One region of the Martelella mediterranea DSM 17316 genome, then DNA from elsewhere that is predicted to be linked to it. Evidence: predicted binding sites of a transcription regulator. Region 1 holds the regulator's gene; the other holds the start of a gene.
The links. Region 1 encodes PhoB, which activates phosphate uptake and scavenging genes when phosphate is short. Its sites were predicted from a motif close to TGTCATNNANCTGTCAT; they were not measured.

Region 1 (7,317 bases):
GCCGCAAGATTTGACGAGAATGGGAGGTTTCACAATGAACGCGGTATCGCACAAACAGCTTGAGCTCGATGTCGCCATCATCGGCGCGGGCGTCGGCGGGCTCTACGCGCTGCACAAGACGCGCAACGTGCTCGGCATGAAGGCCGAAGCCTTCGATGACGCCGGCGGCGTTGGCGGCACATGGTACTGGAACCGCTATCCGGGCTGCCGGGTCGACACCGAATCGACCGTCTACACCTATTCCTTCGACCTCGACATGTTCCAGAACTGGGAATGGTCGGAGCGCTATGCCAAGCAGCCTGAAGTGCTGAACTATCTGAACGCGGTCGCCGACAAGCACGACCTGAAGCGCTCGATCCATTTCAACACCCGCATCGCCAGCGCCGAATGGAAAGAGGACGAGGGCCGCTGGCTCCTGACCACCACGGCCGGCGATACGGTGAAGGCAAAATATGTGATCGAGGCCGTGGGGCTTCTCTCCTCCTCCTATGCCCCGCAATTCCCGGATCAGGACAAGTTCAAGGGCGAGGTGCTACTCGCCTCGAAATGGCCGGACAACGCGCCCGACCTTCAGGGCAAGCGCGTCGGCGTGGTCGGAACCGGCTCGACCGGCATCCAGATCATCACCGCGCTCGCCGACAAGGTCGGCCATCTGCATGTGTTACAGCGCACCGCGCAATGGGTGGTGCCGCTCGGCATCGGCCCCTTCCCGGCCGAAACGCGCGAGAAGATCAAGGCCGATCCGCACGGCTTCCGCGACTGGGCGCTGAGCACGGCGGCGGTTTTCGGCTTTGACGAAAGCACCGTTTCCGCGCTTGAGGTCGACAATGAAGAGCGCAAACGCGTTTACGAAAAGGCCTGGAAAAAAGGCAATGGCTTCAGCTTCCTGCTCGAAACCTTCTCCGATATTCCGGTGACCGCAGAGGCCAACAAGACGGCGACCGACTTCATCAAGTCGAAGATCGACGCCATCGTCACCGACCCCGAAGTCGCCCGCAAACTGACCCCACGCGACTATTACGCCAAGCGTCCGCTGGCCGCCGACAATTACTACGAGACCTATAATCGCGACAATGTCACCCTCCACGACGTCAAGGCGGAGCCGATCGAGCGATACACCGAAAACGGGCTGATCGTCGGCGGCAAGGAGCTGGAACTCGACGTGGTGATCATGGCGACCGGCTTCGACGCGATGACCGGCAACTATCTGAAGATCGACACGATCGGGCGCAACGGCGTACGGCTGAAGGATGCCTGGAAGAACGGTCCGCGCGCCTATGCCGGCATGTCCATCGCCGATTTCCCGAACCTTCTGATGGTATTCGGACCCTTCAGCCCGTTCACCAGCCAGCCGCTGGTGCATGAATGGCAGGTCGACTTCCTGTGCGACCTGATCGAGAAGGCCGAACAAGGCAACAGCATCATCGAGACCACGAGAGAGGCCCAGGACGACTGGGTGCGGGTGTGCCAAGAAGGCATGGCCGGCACGCTGTTCGAAGTGACGGACAGCTGGATCAACGGCGCCAACATTCCCGGCAAGCCCAGAACCTCGATGTGGTACATGGGCGGCATGGGCAATTACATGACCGAAATGAACGCCATCCGCGACGACAATTACCGCGGTTTCGAAGTCCGCTGATCCCGGTCGCCGAAAACACGGGATCGCCCGGACTTCGGTACAATGGACGCTCCGGCGCGCAATCTCCGCCCTCAAGGGCGGAGATTGGCGGGGCCATGCGGCCCCTCACACCTCCATCGAATAGCCGGCGCCGCGCACGGTGCGGATCACGTCGGGCATTTGCGAGAAGTTGAGGGCCTTTCTGAGACGCCCGACATGGACGTCGACGGTGCGTTCGTCGACATAGATGTCGTGGCCCCACACACCGTCGAGAAGCTGGGAGCGGGAGAACACCCGGCCGGGCGAGGTCATCAGGAATTCGAGCAGCCGGAACTCGGTCGGCCCGAGGCGGACTTCCTTGGCCTTGCGGTGAACGCGGTGGGTCTCGCGGTCAAGCTCGATATCGCCGCATTTGAGCACGCTGGAAAGCACTTCCGGCCGGGCGCGCCGCAGGATCGCCCTGACGCGGGCCATCAGTTCCGGGGTCGAGAACGGCTTGACGACATAATCGTCGGCGCCGATCGCAAGACCGCGCACCCGCTCGCTTTCCTCGCCGCGCGCCGTCAGCATGATGATCGGCAGACGCTCGGTCTCGGGCCGCATCCGGAGCCTGCGGCAAAGCTCGATGCCGGAAACGCCCGGCAACATCCAGTCGAGCAGCAGGAGGTCCGGCACCCGCTCCTGCAGCCTGAGTTCGGCCTCGTCGCCGCGCGCGATCGTCTCGACTTCATAGCCTTCCGATTCAAGGTTGTAGCGCAGCAGGACGCTCAGCGCTTCTTCATCTTCGACAACTGCAATCTTCGGAACCATCTCGTGCCTCTGTCAAATGGTTTCAGGACTTGCTCTCGCCGGAGCCGACCGAGGGCGACATGTCGTCCTTCGGGCGTTCTCCCTGTGGCTGCGAGCCGGTGGCGATGTAGTAGATCATTTCAGCAATATTGGTGGCGTGGTCGCCGATGCGCTCGATGTTCTTGGCGCAGAACAGAAGATGCGTGCAGGTGGTGATATTGCGCGGATCCTCCATCATGTAGGTCAAAAGCTCGCGGAACAGCGAGGTGTAGATCGCGTCGATCTCCTCGTCGCGCTCGCGGATCGAATTGGCCTTGTCGGCCTGGCGCGAGGTGTAGGCGTCGAGCACTTCCTTGAGCTGCAGCAGCGCCAGTTCCGACAGGTGCTCGATGCCGTGGGCGAGCTTGCGCGGAACCCCGGTGCCCTGCACCGAGATCACCCGCTTGGCGGTGTTCTTGGCCATGTCGCCAACGCGCTCGAGGTCGGCGGCGATGCGGATCGCACCCATGATTTCACGCAGGTCCGCCGCCACCGGCTGGCGCCGCGCGATGGTGACGATCGCCTTTTCGCCGACCTCGCGCTCGGCCTCGTCCAGCGCCAGATCCTCGGCGATCACCTTCTCGGCGAGTTCGGTATCGGTGTTGACCAGCGCCACGACGGATTGCGAGACCATCTCTTCCGCCATGCCGCCCATTTCGGAAATCCGGCGCTGGAGATATTTCAGCTCCTCGTCGAAGGCCGATATGATATGCGAGTGTGCCATCTGTGCGTCTCCTTAACCGAACCTGCCCATAATGTAGTCCTGGGTGCGCTGGTCCGCGGGATTGGTGAAAATCGTGTCGGTGTCGTCCTCCTCGACCATGTAGCCGAGATGGAACATCGCCGTGCGCTCTGACACGCGCGCGGCCTGCTGCATCGAATGGGTCACCATCACGATGGTGTAGTTCTGCTTTAATTCGCTGATCAGCTCTTCCACGCGGGCGGTCGCGATCGGGTCGAGCGCCGAGCACGGCTCGTCCATCAGGATCACTTCCGGGCTGACGGCGATGGCGCGCGCGATGCAAAGCCGCTGCTGCTGGCCGCCGGAAAGGCTGGTGCCGGGTTCCTGCAGGCGGTCCTTGACCTCGTTGAAGAGGCCCGCCTTCTGCAGGCTGGTCTCCACGATCCGGTCGAAATCCGAACGATGACGGGCAAGGCCGTGGATGCGCGGGCCGTAGGCGACGTTCTCGTAGATCGATTTCGGAAACGGGTTCGGGTTCTGGAACACCATGCCGACGCGGGCGCGCAGTTCCACCACATCAATGCCGGAGGTATAGATATCCTCGCCGTCGAGCGTGATCGTGCCGGTCACCCGGCAATTGTCGATCGTGTCATTCATGCGGTTGAGCGTGCGCAGGAAGGTCGACTTGCCGCAGCCCGACGGGCCGATCAGCGCGGTGACGGCATTCTGGCGGATGTTCAGGTTGACGTCGAACAGCGCCCGCTTCTGCCCGTAATAGACGGAAACATCCTTGCCGACCATCTTGTAGGTTTGTTCGTTCATGTTTCCGCTCATTGTTCTTTTCGCATCAAGGGTCATTCTACCAGCGCCGCTCGAAGCGGCGGCGGAGAATGACTGCGGTCAGGTTCATCAGGATCAGGAATACCAACAGCACGATGATCGCCGCCGAGGTGCGCTCGACAAAGGCGCGCTCGGCTTCGCCCGCCCACATGTAGATCTGCACCGGCAGCGCGGTCGAGGGATCGAGCGGGCTTGCCGGATAATCCGCCACGAAGGCGACCATGCCGATCAGCAGCAGCGGCGCGGTTTCGCCGAGCGCGCGGGCCAGGCCGATGATCGTGCCGGTGAGAATGCCGGGCATGGCGAGCGGCAACACGTGGTGGAACACCGCCTGCATCTTCGACGCGCCGACGCCGAGCGCCGCCGAGCGGATCGAGGGCGGCACCGCCTTCAGCGCCGAGCGGGTGGCGATGATGATCGTCGGCAGCGTCATCAACGTCAGCACCAGCCCGCCAACGAGTGCGGCCGAGCGCGGCAGGCCGAGAAAGCCGATGAACAGCGCCACGCCGAGCAGGCCGAAGACGATCGACGGCACGGCGGCGAGGTTGTTGATATTGACCTCGATGACATCGGTGAACCGGTTCTTCGGCGCGAATTCCTCGAGATAGATCGCGGACGCCACGCCGAGCGGCAGGGACAATACCAGCACGATGCCCATCATGTAGAGCGTGCCGACGAAGGCGACGCCGATGCCCGCCGATTCCGGCCGCGAGGATGCGCCATGGGTGAAGAAGCCGGCGTTGAAGCTCTTGTGCAGCCGGCCTTCCGCCTTCAACTCCGCCATCCATGCGGCCTGTTGATCTGAGACGCGGCGGCTGGTTTCCGGCAGCGAGAGATCGATCTGGCCCTTGTTGGCGGAATCGACATCGGCGGCGGCCAAGAGCTTCACGTCGACGGTCTTTCCGATCACCGACGGATCGTCCATCACCACGTCGCGCAGGTCGACGCGGGCCGAGCGCGAGACGAGCCGCATGGCTTCGCGCATCTCGGCGGCATTGGCGGGGTCGAGATCGAGCGTTTTCGCCAGCGCGTCCTGCACCAGAGCCGGATAGTTCGCGGTCAGCAGCAGGCGCGGGTTTTCGTCGCGCAGGCCCTCGGGGTCGACCACCTGTTCCGAAAACGTGATCGGCAGCGTGATCGTGGTCTGCTGGAAGGCGGAAAAGCCCTTGCCGGCGACCGAGAACAGCAATGCCGCCAGGAAGAACAGGCCGGCGAAGATCGCAAGGAAACCGAATACGCGGAACCGCCTTTCGGCGCGGTGGCGGCGTTTCAGCCCCTTGCGGCGGGTCTCGGTGACCCTGCGGCGGAAATCCCCCGCCTCGTTCGGATTGGTGAATGTCTCGCTCATGCGTACTGCTCCCGGTATTTGCGCACGACATAGAGCGCGTAGACATTGAGGCAGAGCGTGATCACGAACAGGGTCAGGCCGAGCGCGAAGGCCACCAGCGTCTGCGGCGTGTTGAATTCGAGGTCGCCGGTGAGCTGGTTGACGATCTTCACCGTCACCGTCGTCATCGGCTCGAACGGATTGATCTGCAGATTGGCGGCAACGCCGGCGGCAAGCACCACGATCATGGTCTCGCCGATCGCGCGCGAGGCCGTCAAAAGCAGCGCGCCGACAATGCCCGGCAGCGCCGCCGGCAGAACCACGCGCTTGATGGTCTCCGACTGCGTCGCGCCAAGCCCCAGCGAGCCCTTGCGCAGGCTGTCGGGCACGGCGTTGATGATGTCATCGGAGAGCGACGAAACGAAGGGAATCAGCATGATGCCCATCACCACGCCCGCCGTCAGCACCGACTGCGCCTCGATGAAATTGCGGTAATTGCCGGTGAACAGCCCGTTCAGCTCCACCGAGATATCGCGCAGCAGCGGGCCGACCGTGATCAGCGCGAAAAAGCCGTAGACGATGGTCGGAATGCCGGCGAGCACCTCCAGCAGCGGCTTGGCGATCGAACGCAGCCGGCCGCTGGCATATTCCGACATGTAGATCGCGGCATAGAGCCCGATCGGCACCGCAACCGCCATCGCCACCGCGGAAATATAGATCGTGCCGGCCAGAAGCGGGATCAGGCCGAACTGGCCGGGCGAGCCGGTCTCGCCGGCGGCGGCAAAACGCGGGTCCCACACCGTGCCGAAGAAGAAATCGATCGGCGAGACCTGGGCGAAGAAGCGCAGCGATTCCGACAACATCGACAGCACGATGCCAACGGTCGTCAGGATCGCGATGGTGGAGGCCAGAAGCAGGGCCCCCAGCACCACCTGTTCGACGCGGTTGCGGGCCTGGAACTGCGGCCTGACCGCGCGGAAGGACAGCGCCAGCGAGACGAGAGCGACGGCCAGCACGGCGGCCGCCATGGCGTAGCTGCTTTTCGCCGAAAGCGCGTTCATCCGCTCCGCCGATTTGAGCACGAAGGGCTGCGGATTGGCGGCCAGCGGAATGCCGCTTTTGGCAAGCACCGCGCGAAGCTGGCTGGAATCTTCCGCGACGCGTTCGCGCGCGGCATCGGGAAGCTGGCGCAGGCCGTAGGCGACGGAGGTGACGGTGTTGAAGGTCAGGCTTTGGGCGGAGGCCGGCTGCGCCTTCACGCTATCGGGAAAACCTTCACGGATCTCCGCGCCGATCAGGAGCGGGCTCGCCACCATCCATACCGCCATCAGGAGCACGGCCGGAACGACGGTCGCGATCGTGACGAAGCTTGCGTGGTGGCTGGGGCGTGAGTTGATCCGCCCGGCATCGGCCAGCGCATAGGCCTTGGCGCGGGCGGCGAAGAAACCGCCTGCGCTGAGAAGCACGATGAGCGCCAGTATGATCAAAAACACATGCATATCCGGACCATCCGGGGCTTCAGGCCCCTTGTTGCCGCCGGCGGCGGCGATTGTCATTCATAGCGGTCGCTACTGTGTCTGCTGCAGCGTCACGCCCGCATCGAAAGCGGCCTTGGTTGCCGCGCGTTCCGCTTCCGAAGCCGGCACGAGGCCATATTCGGCAAGCGGGCCATAGGGCCCGGCCATGTCGTCGGAGAGGAAGAAATCGACATATTCCTTGAGGCCCGCGATCGCTCCGACATGGGCATTCTTGACGTAGAAATAGAGCGGTCGCGAGACCGGGTATTCGCCGGAGCCGACGGTTTCGAGCGTCGGCGTGACGCCGTCGATCGTCGCCACATTCAGCTTGTCAGTATTGTTGTCGTAAAAGGACAGGCCGAAGACGCCGAGCGCCGAACGGTTGGCGGCGACCCGCGCCAGCGTTTCGGTATAGTCGCCGTCAATGCCCGGCGCGCGGCCATCCTTGCGCACCGCAATGCATTTGCTCTCGCCCTGCTTCTCGCCGAATTCTTTCGTGAGAAAT
Region 2 (7,317 bases), 1.0 Mb from region 1:
ACGCGGCCTTTCGCTCAACGATGCGGTCGACCGCATGCGCGGCGAGGTCGGCGAACCGATCGACATCACCATTCTGCGCGACGGCGTTGCCAAGCCGATCGAGATGACGATCGTGCGCGGCATCATTCCGGTGCAGTCCGTCAAATGGCGCGTCGAAAACGACAATATCGGCTATATTCGCCTCACCACCTTCATGAACGAGAAGCTGGACGAAAGCCTGGTCGAGGCGATTGACGAGATCAAGAAGGAAGTGCCGGAAGACCAGCTCAAGGGCTATATTCTCGACCTCCGCCTCAACCCGGGCGGCTTCCTGAACCAGGCCGTCGCCGTGGCCGACACCTTCCTCGACGAAGGCGAAGTCGTCTCCACCCGCGGCCGCAATTCCAGCGAGACCCGCCGCTTCGATGCCGGTCCCGGCGATCTCACCGATGGCAAGCCGCTGGTGGTGCTCGTCAATGGCGGCTCCGCCTCGGCATCCGAGATCGTCGCCGGCGCGCTGCAAGACCTGAAGCGGGCGACGCTGGTCGGCACCCGTACATTCGGCAAGGGCTCGGTCCAGACCATCGTACCGCTGGGTTCCGAAGGCTCGCTGCGGCTGACGACGGCGCTCTATTACACGCCGTCGGGCACCTCGATCCAGGGCACCGGCATCAGCCCCGATATCGTTGTCGAGCAGGTGCTGCCGGAAGACCTCGAGGGACTGATCCGTCCGGAAGGCGAATCGGCGCTGCGCGGCCATATCCAAGGTGACGCGGAAACCGAAGAGGGCTCCGGCTCGGTTGCCTATGTGCCGCGCGAGACCGAGGACGACGTGCAGTTGAAATATGCGATCGACCTCTTGGAAGGCAAGGTCACCGACGACGCCTTCCCCGCCGATCCGGAGAAGGCCGTCCAGGAGCTGCAGGCCGCCAAGACGCCTGAGCCCGAAAAGGAAATGGAAGACGCCCACTGAGGCGTTGACGCGAACAGGAGGCCGGGGCACGCTCCCGGCCCCAGAGTGCTGACAAACGTCCCCCCACATTCCAGGTCATCAACTCTGTTGGATGACTTTCTCTGTGAACCTTGCATTGAGGGTCACGACGATTTTTCGCATGACTGCTGCGATCGCGACGATTGGCTTTTTGCCGGCTTCGACAAGGCGCTTGTAGAAGGCGGCGAACTCGCCCCTTCCGCGGGCGGCCTGCATGGCCGGCATGAACAGGATGGTGCGCATGACGGGTCTGCCGCCGCGCATTCTCCGGTAACCGATCTTGTTGCCGCTCTCGTTTGGGTGCGGCGCCAGGCCGGCCAGCGCCGCCGCCTTTTTTCGATCCAGCGTCCCGAGTTCGGGCATTGTGGCGATCAGGGCGGCGGCGGTTGTCTCCGCGATGCCGGTCATCGCCATTGCGATGCTGGCCCTGGCTGCAAAGGCTTCGCTGCGCATGAGCATGCGGATTTCCTTGTCGAGCAGCGCGATCTGGCGATTGATGGCAGCGAGCATGGCCTTGAAGGTGACGGCAAGTTCACGTCCGCCCGGCGCCATGGCGCGGTTTTGCTCGGCGACCCTGATGGCGACCAGATCGGCGCGGCGGCGCACAAGGGCCTTGAGCCTTGCCTCTTCAGGGTTTTCAGCCTGCCACAGGGACAGGCTTGCCCAGCGTTCCATGCCATAGGCGACCATTTCCCGGGCATCGATCGCATCGCTCTTGCCGACCCGTCCACGCGAACGAATGAAGGCCTTGAGCCTGCGCGTATCGGCCCGGTGAACGGCAAGGCCGCGCCGCAGGCACTCTTCGATCAGGACGGTTTCATACCCGCCGGTGGGTTCGCAGATGACCAGATCTGCCTCGCAGTTTCGCAGGAAGCGACGAATATCCCTGCTGCGATTGGCGATGACGGTGGCCGGACCGCCGCAGGAAACGGCGATCGTGTCCTTTGCAACGTCGCAACCAAGACAGATGTGCGGAGGGTGATGCAAAACGACCATGGCGATGCTATCCTTTCAAGGCATGCTTGGGATTGTTTGCGGGCGTGGCAATCAGCGGCCCAATCAACTCTTCAAGCGGTTGCTCGGTGCAACAGTGACCTTGATGACAGCGGGTATTCCACCCAATACTCGGACGGTCGGCTGTTGCAGCAGCTGCGGGCAAGCCAACGGCCCGCAGCTGCATCACAACAATAGCGCAGATCCGACAAACAATCCTCGGGCTTGACCCGAGGATCCAGGCCTCCCGGCAAGGGATCGTTATAAATCTTTGCAAATTCAGAGACTTAAGATGCCTGGATGCTCGGATCAAGTCCGAGCATGACACAAGAACGAAGGGCCGATGACATATGATGGTCAAGGCTTTGTGCTTTATCAGCAGCCTGAAGGCCAGAGCACAATCCGGCTCTTTTTTGGAAGACCATTCCTTTTGCGGATGTCATCTCCGGCCACGCCCAGCGAAGGGCGGCGGCATCAGGTCTATTTTTCGACCAGCTTCAGGTTCCGGTCGAAGACCTTCAGCACCTGTTTCAGGTCGTGGCCGCGCTTGAGCACCATGCCGGCCGTATTGGTGACCGAGAAGGCGCCCTGCCGGGCGGCGAGTTTGGGGTTTTTCTCGATCCGGTAGAGCGGCATCTCGCCGGCGCGCTTGAACACCGAGAACACCGCCCTGTCCTTCAGGTGATCCAGCGCATAGTCGCGCCACTCGCCCTCGCCCACCATGCGGCCGTAGATCCAGAGGATCGCGTCCAGTTCGCGCCGGTGGAAGGTGACCGGCAGGGGCTCGGCCTTCTGGCCGGCGCGATATTGGCTGAGCTCCACCACATTGGCGTTGGCGGCAGCCCGGCCGCGTTGCGTTTCCGGCTTGTCAGCCATGGCGTCTCCGCTTCGCAAACATGACACTTACAAGACAGTCTGCCCGTATCGGCCAAAATTGCAAGGCCGGTTTCGCGCAGCCGTGGCCAACGCTTTGTTAACCGAAACCGGTTATCCCTTGTTAAGTGCGTTTGTAAGAGTTCAGTATCCCATGCGTTCAGGCCCCCCAGAGCTGCCCGTCCTGCCGGACATGCCGCGCGCATCGCGCTTCGGCCCCCGGCCGAAAGGGGCGCGGCCATGAGCATCATACGCAAGGACCTGGGCCAGCGCCCGCCGGCCCGCCTCAAATCCAAGCTTTCCGTCGTCCAGCCCGGCAAGGCGGTTCCCGATATCCGCCTCGAGGTCAGAAGCGGCGGCGAGTTCTCGCTCTATTCGCAGGCCCCCGACCATATGGAGCCGGCAATGGACCGGCTGGCGGAGACCGCGATCGAGCGCAACATCTTCCAGACCCCCGCCTTCCTACTGCCGGCGCTCGGCGAGCGCCATTCGCTGCTGAGGGTCGCGCTGATGGAGGATGGCGACGGCGATGACAATCTCACAGCGCTGATGACCTTTTCGGTGCGCGGCAACGGCTCGCATCTGCTTGCCCATGCGATCGGCGATATCGGCTATCACGCGCCGCTGATCTCGCGCCACCGGCCGATGGCAACACTCGATCAGCTTTTCGAGGCGCTTGCCGGTTCGCTCGTCAACCTGCCGGGCATTGCCGTGTTTCCGCATCTCCTGGCCGATGGCGCGTTCATGCGCTTCGCCCGCGCGGTGGCCGCCGCCCGCGGCCTTGCCTTCCGGGTCACCCATGCCCGCCGCAGGCGCGCGCTGTCAGGCCCGATCAATCCCGCAGGTGCAGCGCTCACGCCCGGCGAGCGCGAGGCGTGGCAGGCCAACCTCGCAAAGTGGGAAGCGCTGAATAGGCGTGGGAAGGTCGGCTATCACATCGCCCGCAATCCATCCGAAACCGCGCTGATGCTGGACGAGCTTTCAGCACTCACCACGACGGTCGCGGAAGACCGGTCCCGGTTTGTAGCACTGCTGCCCACGGCCAAGAAGCTTGGCCGCAACGACCAGCTTCGCATCCACGCGCTTTATCTCGCCGGCGAGATGATTGCCGCGGCGGTCCAGCCGGTCACGGCCGGCGAAGCATGGATCTGGCAGGTCTTCGTGCGGCCCGACATGGAACAGGAAGCTGTTGACGAGCAGTTGATCATGCGACTGACGGAATGGAACACCCGCGATGCCAATATCGCGGTCACTCGCGCGGCCCCGGGCGTCGGCCCATATCTGGCCGAGCGGTTCTGGCCGGTCGAGGAAGGCTATGCCACGCTGATGGTGGCGATCCGCCCCGGCATGGAACGCGCCATCGACGCCCTTGCCCGCGAACACCGGGACTGAGCGTTCAAATCATCCTCAAGAGAGAAATCGAAGCCTCAGGAGCACTTCTTCAGGCGCGAGTCTTCCGGCCGGTTCATCAGCGCGAAAATATCGATATCGGACAGCAGCGGATGGAATTCCCCGTCTGAATCCGCCCTGATCAGCACATCGAGCGGCACGACGGGCGCCACCATGGCGCCGTTCCAGCAGGTGGAATCGAGGTCAACCTCGAAGCCCGGCTTGGCGCTGCCGGCGCCGCGCGCGGCCGCCATCTGCTCCTGCTGGTCGCGCAGGCGCAACGCGTCGGCGGGCGCCAATCTCAGCAGCGTCACCACCTGCCCCGGCTTGCGGAATTCGGCCACGGCGGCATCGACCTTCTCGGAATCGGCATTCACCAGCGTATAATCCTGGCTGATATCGCCGCCCGCGCCGCGCTGATAGACGGTCAGTTCGACCTCGCCCTTGGGCAGCCGGAATTCCTCGGGCGCCAGAACCGCGATCCGGAGCGATGCCGGATTGGCGGCGATCGGCGTGGGGATCGGCTCGGACGAGCCCGGCAGGAACGAGAATGTCGAACAGGCCGAAAGCAGCACTGCTGCCGAAACTGCCAGGGATTTTGCCAGAAAACGCATGATGCCGACCGTCTTATCTGTTGTAGACGCTTTACCTAACCGATCCATGATTAAGGACGGGTAAAACGCCATGACCGACGCCTCCCGCTTCCGCGGAGCCTAGTATGGCGTCGGGAGGTTGTTTTTTCGCAACCACCGCCAGCCCCGCCAGCCGTTGAGTGCCAAAGCGGCACAGATGGCGGGAATGATCAGACTAATCGTGAGACGAAAAAGGTCCAAATCGCGGCCGCCGGCCAGAAAGTAGCCTATATATGGCAGGACGGCGTTCAGAACGATGAATACGCAAAACAGGCTTGTCGTGCCCGGCACCAAGCCTGCATGTCCGCCACGAATTCTGAACGCGACAAAGATCAAAACGAGCGCCACAACGCCAGAGATCACGGAGCTGTAATCAGAGGTCGCCTGGTATGGAGAGGGAAACAGCGACAAAATCACGAAGTTCAGCCCCATGACGAGAACGGGTAGCCCGGACATTTTCACGGCGTCCCGCGCGCTTTCCTCGTCATCAACCGGAAGCCAGTAACCGAAAAAGCCTGCTTTGCTCGTCATCTGGTTCCCCATTCCGAAGTTATCCGATAAGCCATCCGGTTCAAGTTCGCGGCGCCCTACGCGCCGAGATGGCGCTCGCCGCGGGCTTTCGCCAGTGTGATCTGGTGCTGACGTTCGCGGAAGCGGGCGCGGTCGGTCTCCGAATAGCTGTCGGCGCAATGCGGGCAGGAAACGCCTTCCTCGTAGTCGGCGGAAAGCTTGTCCTCGGGCGTCACCGGGTGGCGGCAGGCGTGGCAGAGTTCGTGCTCGCCTTCCTTCAGGCCGTGGGTGACGGAAACGCGCTCGTCGAAAACGAAGCAGGCGCCGTCCCAGAGGCTTTCCTCTTCCGGCACGTCCTCGAGATATTTCAGAATGCCGCCCTTGAGGTGATAGACCTCGTCAAAGCCCTGCTCCTTCATGAAGGCGGTTGCCTTTTCGCAGCGGATGCCGCCGGTGCAGTACATCGCGATCTTCGGCTTGTTGTGGAGGCCCTGGTTTTCGGCGACCCAGCGCGGAAACTCGCGGAAGGTCTTCGTCTTCGGGTCGACGGCACCGCGGAAGATGCCGATCGCCGTCTCGTAATCATTGCGGGTGTCGATCACGATCGTGTCCGGATCGGAAATCAGGTCGTTCCAGTCCTTCGGCTCGACATAGGTGCCGACCGTCTTCAGGGGATCGATCGTGTCGACGCCCATGGTGACGATTTCCTTCTTCAGCCGCACCTTCATGCGGTTGAAGGGCATTTTCGAGGCGTGACTTTCCTTGTGCTCCATGCCGGCAAGCTCGGGCCGGGCGCGGATGAAGGCGAGCACATTGGCGATGCCCTCATGGGAGCCTGCAATCGTGCCGTTGATGCCTTCATGGGCGAGAAGCAGCGTGCCCTTGACGCCGTTCTCGTCGGCGACGGCCTGCAGCGGCGCGCGGAACGAGGCATAATCGGCGAAGCGGGCAAAATGATAAAGAGCTGCGACCAGATAGGACATGGCCTGTCTCCGCGTTACGTTTTCAATCGGCAAGGGCGTGTTTGCGGCCAATACACCCATTGAAGCGGCTTTGCAATTGTCAGCCCTCGCCGCGCTTCACGCGTTCGCGCCACAGCGTCTTGACGATATCGCTCTCGACCTCCTCGCCGAACACCTTGCGGGCATCCCTCACCGCCTTGGCGCGCAGCCGCGACCTTTGCGCGATCGCTTCCTCACGGCAAATCCGGTGGGTCTTATCGGAAAGCGCCGGCGCGTCCGGGCCCTCAAGCAGCGCGATCATCACGCTGAGATCATGTTCGTGGCCGATGAGATCGGCAAGCGCCTTGGCGTCGGCGCGCTTGGCCTTGAGCGCGGTCGGCCAGATATCGGCGACGAGCGCACAGAACATCCAGTAGGTCTGCGCCTCCTTGCGCAGCTCGTGGAAATGCTCGTCCGTCGCCTCGGCGCGAACCGCCATGACCGCGACATGGGCGGAGGCAAGCTGCTTGCGCCAGGCCTTCGCGATCGCCTTTTCCGGCGACTTCCCGCCGAAATCCTGGTCCTCGACCGCCGCGATCGCCTCCCGGCAGACGCCGATCGCCGCCTTTGCCTTTTTCTGCAGCGCGTCCTCGGACACCGCCCTGGCATCGCGCCGGACGATCAGCGCCGCCTCCAGCCGGGCGAGCGCCATGTCGACTTTTCCCTCGGCCGCATTCAGCCGGAGATAGCGGACGCACTCGATCAGCGCGGCGGCGTCCCGGTCGGCCGACAGGGAATTCGCCAGATCGCGGATGCGGGCATTTTCGGCTTTCGCGAAATCCTTCGCGGCGGGGCGGACCAGACGGTAGAGGCCGCGCACCCGCTTGAACTTCTTGCGGGCGTCGTGAACCGCCTCGTGGATGCCGTTCGGCTGCTTCTTCAGGGCGCGGATCGCGTCCTCGAGCTGGGAGACGGCGACTTTCCGGACGGCGGCGTCGAAGGGGCGATC

Region 2: a site for PhoB is predicted at 2,860-2,876, ahead of Mame_RS08815 (DUF2794 domain-containing protein). Genes of this name have one in related genera too.

Annotation. Positions count from the first base shown of each region.
Region 1 is NZ_CP020330.1:864,174-871,490, reverse strand. Features, by position in the region: gene Mame_RS03960 (flavin-containing monooxygenase) at 35-1,639, shown strand; gene phoB (phosphate regulon transcriptional regulator PhoB) at 1,745-2,428, opposite strand; gene phoU (phosphate signaling complex protein PhoU) at 2,451-3,170, opposite strand; gene pstB (phosphate ABC transporter ATP-binding protein PstB) at 3,183-3,986, opposite strand; gene pstA (phosphate ABC transporter permease PstA) at 3,988-5,316, opposite strand; gene pstC (phosphate ABC transporter permease subunit PstC) at 5,313-6,794, opposite strand; gene Mame_RS03930 (PstS family phosphate ABC transporter substrate-binding protein) at 6,864-7,317, opposite strand, start outside.
Region 2 is NZ_CP020330.1:1,889,009-1,896,325, reverse strand. Features, by position in the region: gene Mame_RS08825 (S41 family peptidase) at 1-952, shown strand, start outside; gene Mame_RS08820 (IS110 family RNA-guided transposase) at 1,031-1,966, opposite strand; gene Mame_RS08815 (DUF2794 domain-containing protein) at 2,444-2,839, opposite strand; gene Mame_RS08810 (GNAT family N-acetyltransferase) at 3,077-4,228, shown strand; gene Mame_RS08805 (hypothetical protein) at 4,264-4,911, opposite strand; gene Mame_RS08800 (hypothetical protein) at 4,939-5,388, opposite strand; gene trhO (oxygen-dependent tRNA uridine(34) hydroxylase TrhO) at 5,445-6,350, opposite strand; gene Mame_RS08790 (CHAD domain-containing protein) at 6,430-7,317, opposite strand, start outside.